One region of the Bacillus kalamii genome, then DNA from elsewhere that is predicted to be linked to it. Evidence: a T-box and tRNA genes for the amino acid it is inferred to sense, from the RefSeq annotation. Region 1 holds a T-box; the other holds one or more tRNA genes.
The links. A T-box is a leader RNA that pairs with one kind of tRNA and senses whether it is charged. The one in region 1 lies ahead of tyrS (tyrosine--tRNA ligase), so its partner is inferred to be a tRNA-Tyr.

Region 1 (3,243 bases):
CTTTTATGGGAACGACAGTGGGCGCTTTGCTGATCTTGATGGTCGATCCAATGAAGGCATTTTGGTTTATTATCTTCATCATTTGCCTCCAGCAAGTAGAAGGGCATTTTATCTATCCGAAAGTGGTGGGCAATTTTGTTGGCCTTCCTGGTATATGGGTATTGCTTGCAGTCCTGATCGGCGGAAGCACATACGGGGTGTTGGGAATGCTCGTCAGCGTTCCGGTATGTTCACTTCTCTATAGCCTTGTCCAGCAATGGGTGGAAAAACGGTTATACAAAAAAGGCATTGTGATTGAAGATAACGATTATGTATAAATAAATCAAATCGGCAGCCTCTTCATTGAGCAGAGAGGCTGCTTTTTGGCGTGGAAGAATGGTAGAGATGTACTCCGTTTGGTTCTATAAAGGAGCAAATCAGTGTCTGAGTATGGTGGAGGGCCATTTGTTATGGCCCTCCCCCCCGGTTAGATATTCATGGCGTTATTGTTTCACTTTCAAGCGAACCCATTTGCGTTTGCCTACTTGAACCGTCCGGTCGCGGTCTATGGCCACCAGTTCGTTTTCATTTTCCGCCTTCACGCCATCTACCCGTATGCCGCCATTTTTGATCATTTTTCTTATTTCATTTTTCGAAGGCAATAGCGATAGTTGATTGATTAGATCAACTATGCCAATTTCCTGGCCTTGATCCCATATATATTCGGGGATATCCTCTGGCTCAGCATTTTTTTGGAATACGGAGATGAATTGCTGCTGTGCGTTTTCTGCTGCTTCTTTTCCATGGTACATATCCACAATTGTTTTGCTTAGCCTCATTTTGGCGTCCCTAGGATGAAGCAATCCGTTCTGCAGATTCTGTTGAATCTCCTTTATTTGTTCCGGATCCGTATCTGTCACTAGTTCAAAGTAGGGGATCATCAGTGTATCCGGCAGAGACATTGCTTTCCCGTACATCATCTGCGGCTCTTCATCAATCCCAATATAGTTATTTTTTGATTTGGACATTTTCTCTGTACCATCTAAGCCGACTAATAATGGCAGAAGTATAGCCAATTGTTTTTCACTTCCATATTTCTCTTGGAAATGCCGTCCCATCAATATATTAAAATGCTGATCTGTTCCGCCCAGCTCGATATCACAATTCAGCGAGACAGAATCATAGCCCTGCATGAGCGGGTAAAAAAATTCATGCAAGGAAATCGGCTTGCTGGTTGATAGTCTATTTTCAAAATCATCCCGTTCCAACAAACGTGCTACTGTTATTTTGCCTGCCATCTCAATAATTTCTTCAAAATGAAGGGGTGCCAGCCAAGTTGAATTATAATGGAGCTCCACTTTTTTCATGTCGAGCACTTTTCCGAATTGAGTAAAGTATGTTTGCGCATTCCGCTTGACTTCATCATCACTCAATGACTGCCTAGCGGATGATTTTCCTGTCGGATCGCCGATTCGGCCGGTAAAATCCCCTATGATCAGTTGGATTGTATGGCCGTTTTCCTGGAATTGGCGAAGCTTGTTCAGAACCACTGTATGGCCCAGATGGACATCCGGAGCTGATGGGTCAAGGCCTAGCTTTACCTTAAGCGGTTGATTTTCACGTATGGAGCGGGCCAGTTTTTCCTTTAAATCATCTTCAGGGATTATCTCGGCAACCCCTGCTTTATAGACGGCCAATTGCCGTTCCGTTTCTATTTTCTGTTCCGTTGTTAATGAATTGAAAAATTTTCCCATGGTTTTATTTCCTCCTAATTCGTATTGGACAACAAAAAACCACGCCTCTGCTAAATTGCAGGGACGTGGTTTTTGCACGCGTTACCACCCTAATTGAAGAAAAGCATTTCTTCCGCTCCATTGAATAACGGCGTCTTGCCGTTCCTTGTTACTTATTTTCACAGGGAAAGCTCAAGGGTGTAATTCGCAGTTATTTATGATCGATTTGCACCAGCCACCGACTCTCTTAAACAGTGAAATAATCTGCTACTATGTCCTATCATTGCTTTTTACATATAAAATATTAGTATTATCTTACTTGTATTTGTTTGAATATTCAAGGTTTTTTAACTGAATAAGAAGAAAAGACTGATGAGGGCCAAGAAGTAAAAACCAGTTAAGTACTTTCCGGATGTCAGCCGCCAGGTAAAAAAAGAACAATATAGCGCCAATATCAGACATAAAAATACGATGTAGGGCAATGTATGGAAAGTAAGGAAGTCAATGAATGGCGATGCCAGCAACATGTATACAGGGAGAAAGGAAGATAAAAAACATAGTAATGACAGAATGGCGAACGCGGGCGCCAATTGCCCGTTTTCATTGCTCTTGTAAGCAATAAATGGGTGGTAGCCTTTTGTTTTTTTCAATTTATCACATCCCGCTATTTGTAGTGAGTCATACAGTATATTCGGCTGTCCGTTATAGATGCCCGCAACCCTTTGCTTTTTTATGTAAGATTGTTTTCAAATATGATTTAAAAGGCCAGTATTATGGTTGGAAGATCGGTGTTAGAAAAAAATCTGAAAATGATAGGCCATTCTGTTATTCTTTAAGTATGGCATTATTTGGATAAAGGAGAGGCGGATAGATGAGTAAAATTGTTTATTGCGTCAGGCACTGTGAAGCCGAGGGGCAAGAAGCGGGAGCAGAACTTACAGAAAAAGGGAATGCGCAAGCCTCTGCGCTCAGTTCTTTTTTTGCCGGTATTCCATTGGATAGATTGGTCAGCTCGCCTTATGTAAGGGCGATTCAATCGATGCATTTCATTCAAAAGGAAAGAGAAATGGATATAAGAGTGGATGAGAGGTTAAAGGAAAGAACGTTATGCATTGATCCATTGGATGATTGGCTGAGCAAGCTTGAAGAGAGCTTTCATAATCCTTCTCTTTCATTTACCGGAGGGGAAAGCGGTGCTGAAGCGCAAAAACGGATAACCGCCGCGGTGGAGGAAATGGAAAGCGGAACTACTTTATTGGTATCGCATGGCAATATCCTCACTTTATTATTAAACCAGTATGATTCTTCATACGGTTTCAAGGAATGGGCTCAGATGACCAATCCGGATGTCTACCGGCTGGAGATGGACGGCGGATATTGTAAAGTGGAAAGAATCTGGAACAGAAAGGACAGATTGGATGATTGTAAGGATGGCATCGGAAAGTGATGCGGAGCAACTGCTTGCGTTAAACAAACGGGTAGAAGAGTCGGGCTTTATGCTGTATGATCCTGGAGAAAAACAAATGGATGA
Region 2 (3,243 bases), on a different contig from region 1:
CCCCTCAAGATGAGATTTCCCATAGCGTCAAGCTAGTAAGACCCCTGAGAGATGATCAGGTTGATAGGTTCGAGATGGAAGTGTGGCGACACATGGAGTTGACGGATACTAATCGGTCGAGGACTTAACCAAATTGTTGTTTGATTTACTTTTGACTCTGTTATCTAGTTTTGAAGGAATAAATTTCTTCTTGAAAAAAACTCAAAATATATTATAATAGAATATGTCTTTGAGATTAACGTGTCTCTGTTTTTCAAATCGAAAGATAGACGGCAAAATGTCTGGTAATGATGGCGAAGAGGCCACACCCGTTCCCATTCCGAACACGGAAGTTAAGCTCTTCAGCGCCGATGGTAGTTGGGGGTTTCCCCCTGTGAGAGTAGGACGTTGCCAGGCTCATATTATTCCGCAGTAGCTCAGTGGTAGAGCACTCGGCTGTTAACCGAGCGGTCGTAGGTTCGAATCCTACCTGCGGAGCCAAAATATGGAGAGCTGTCCGAGAGGCCGAAGGAGCACGATTGGAAATCGTGTAGGCGGTGACAAACTGTCTCAAGGGTTCAAATCCCTTGCTCTCCGCCATTTACATTTTAACTGGCCCGTTGGTCAAGCGGTTAAGACACCGCCCTTTCACGGCGGTAACACGGGTTCGAATCCCGTACGGGTCACCATTTATATATCTTTTTGGAGGATTAGCTCAGCTGGGAGAGCATCTGCCTTACAAGCAGAGGGTCGGCGGTTCGATCCCGTCATCCTCCACCATATTATCGTCGCGGGGTGGAGCAGTCTGGTAGCTCGTCGGGCTCATAACCCGAAGGTCGCAGGTTCAAATCCTGTCCCCGCAATTAAGAAAGGTCCCGTGGTGTAGCGGTTAACATGCCTGCCTGTCACGCAGGAGATCGCGGGTTCGATTCCCGTCGGGACCGCCATTTTAATTTTAATAGTGGCTCAGTAGCTCAGTCGGTAGAGCACGTTGAATAAACTTCTTGGGTATTCATCAGCGTACAGATTGAGATACATCTTGAATAAGCCTTCTGAAATCTGGACGAAGGACTTTAATTACTGCATTCGCATTAGCGGTTGCTCATAGAATAGTGGCTCAGTAGCTCAGTCGGTAGAGCAAAGGACTGAAAATCCTTGTGTCGGCGGTTCGATTCCGTCCTGAGCCACCATATAATGCCGGTGTAGCTCAGTTGGTAGAGCAACTGACTTGTAATCAGTAGGTCGGGGGTTCGACTCCTCTTGCCGGCACCATTCTTTCATAAGCGCGGAGGGGTAGCGAAGTGGCTAAACGCGGCGGACTGTAAATCCGCTCCTTTGGGTTCGGCAGTTCGAATCTGCCCCCCTCCACCATTTACTTTCATTCTTTGAAAATGAAAGGGGTATAGTTTAAAGGTAGAACTACGGTCTCCAAAACCGTCAGTGTGGGTTCGATTCCTACTACCCCTGCCAATTATATAATGGCGATTGTGGCGAAGTGGTTAACGCATCGGATTGTGGTTCCGACATTCGTGGGTTCGATTCCCATCAGTCGCCCCATTATAATCATAATTGAATAGTTGAGTGCATAAATATTATAAATGGGCTATAGCCAAGCGGTAAGGCAACGGATTTTGATTCCGTCATGCGAAGGTTCGAATCCTTCTAGCCCAGCCATTTTAAGCGGAAGTAGTTCAGTGGTAGAATACAACCTTGCCAAGGTTGGGGTCGCGGGTTCGAATCCCGTCTTCCGCTCCAATAATATTTTTTGTCTGGCGGCATAGCCAAGTGGTAAGGCCAAGGTCTGCAAAACCTTTATCACCGGTTCAAATCCGGTTGCCGCCTCCAATTATTTGCCGGTGTGGCGGAATTGGCAGACGCGCACGACTCAAAATCGTGTTCCTCACGGAGTGCCGGTTCGACCCCGGCCACCGGTATTAGAAAGACAGTCATAAAAAAGTCATTGCATATTGCAATGGCTTTTTTATTTGTATATTAACCCTTTCCCCTTTCCCTTCCTTTTCACTACGTATTTTTATCATTTAGATTCTCATTAAAACAACAAACATTCCTCACACAATGGCGCTATAATATGAGCTTATCCACAAGAGCGAAGCTTTACCAAAGGAAATGGCAGACTTTCAATGTATTCATGTTCTGAATACAGTTAAGAACGTTTTTTGACCGTTCGGAAATATGAATAGAGACGGCATTTTGCAATGTTACAATTATGTCGAATTAATATTACTTTTCTTTTACAGGAGGCTAAAGGAGATGAAAAGGAAATCTATCTATGAATCCGCGCTGGAACAAGGCGTTACGAGAAGAGACTTCTTAAAAATGTGTTCCATCCTTGCAGCAACAATGGGATTGGATTATTCGCAATCCGATAAGGTTGTTGCGGCTATGGAAACAAAAACGCGGGTTCCGGTCATTTGGCTTCAATTCCAGGATTGCACCGGTTGTTCCGAATCCTTTATAAGATCGACTCATCCAAAAACGGAAAGTGTTTTATTCGACATGATTTCTTTGGAGTATTCGGAGGTATTATCCGCAGCTTCCGGTTATCAGGTTGAAGATGCGATGAAGCAAGTGTTGAAAAAATATGATGGTGAATACATTTTAGCTGTTGAAGGCAGCATTCCTAAAGACTCTGCTTATTTAAGCGTGGCAGGAGTTGATGCGAAGGAAACGCTTTTAGAGGCCGTAAAAGGGGCCAAGGCGGTTATTGCTTATGGCAGCTGTTCTTCATGGGGCGGAATACCTGCAGCTTATCCAAACCCGACTGGAGCAAAGTCTGTCACTCATTTTATTAAGGACAAGCCTGTAATCCTTGTGCCGGGCTGCCCGCCGATCGCTGAAGTAATGACAGGGGTCATTGCCCATATCATTACGTTCGGAGAATTGCCTGAATTAGACCATGCTGGCCGTCCAAAAGCGTTTTATAGACATCGTATCCATGATAAGTGCAATCGGCGGGCATACTTCGATGCAGGGCTATTTGTGGAGAATTTTGACGATGAAGGAGCCAAACAGGGTTATTGCTTATATAAAGTTGGCTGTAAAGGGCCGACTACTTACAATTCCTGTGCTGAAATGAGATGGAATGGCGGCGTAAGCTATCCTATCCAATCGGGCAATCCATGTATAGGCTGCTCAGAAAGCGGCTTCTGGGACAATGGCCCGTTCTTCACTAGACGTGCGGAAATACCGACGACCCAAACAACCATTAATCCGGATGTAGTCGGAGGTACTGTGGTTGCTGCT

Region 2: it has a tRNA-Tyr gene. The T-box ahead of tyrS (tyrosine--tRNA ligase) is inferred to sense a tRNA for this amino acid. The anticodon was not compared.

Annotation. Positions count from the first base shown of each region.
Region 1 covers NZ_JBDFMI010000001.1:2,644,825-2,648,067, reverse strand. Annotated here, with positions in the region: gene ABC357_RS13140 (AI-2E family transporter) at 1-317, shown strand, start outside; gene tyrS (tyrosine--tRNA ligase) at 483-1,733, opposite strand; T-box leader at 1,790-2,005, opposite strand; gene ABC357_RS13130 (histidine phosphatase family protein) at 2,584-3,159, shown strand; gene ABC357_RS13125 (GNAT family N-acetyltransferase) at 3,143-3,243, shown strand, end outside.
Region 2 covers NZ_JBDFMI010000006.1:1,251,147-1,254,389, forward strand. Annotated here, with positions in the region: rRNA gene ABC357_RS23940 (23S ribosomal RNA) at 1-132, shown strand, start outside; rRNA gene rrf (5S ribosomal RNA) at 281-396, shown strand; tRNA gene ABC357_RS23950 (tRNA-Asn) at 406-480, shown strand; tRNA gene ABC357_RS23955 (tRNA-Ser) at 487-579, shown strand; tRNA gene ABC357_RS23960 (tRNA-Glu) at 594-668, shown strand; tRNA gene ABC357_RS23965 (tRNA-Val) at 684-759, shown strand; tRNA gene ABC357_RS23970 (tRNA-Met) at 769-842, shown strand; tRNA gene ABC357_RS23975 (tRNA-Asp) at 851-926, shown strand; tRNA gene ABC357_RS23980 (tRNA-Phe) at 1,094-1,169, shown strand; tRNA gene ABC357_RS23985 (tRNA-Thr) at 1,176-1,251, shown strand; tRNA gene ABC357_RS23990 (tRNA-Tyr) at 1,267-1,350, shown strand; tRNA gene ABC357_RS23995 (tRNA-Trp) at 1,376-1,449, shown strand; tRNA gene ABC357_RS24000 (tRNA-His) at 1,461-1,536, shown strand; tRNA gene ABC357_RS24005 (tRNA-Gln) at 1,579-1,653, shown strand; tRNA gene ABC357_RS24010 (tRNA-Gly) at 1,660-1,734, shown strand; tRNA gene ABC357_RS24015 (tRNA-Cys) at 1,751-1,824, shown strand; tRNA gene ABC357_RS24020 (tRNA-Leu) at 1,832-1,913, shown strand; gene ABC357_RS24025 (hydrogenase small subunit) at 2,251-3,243, shown strand, end outside.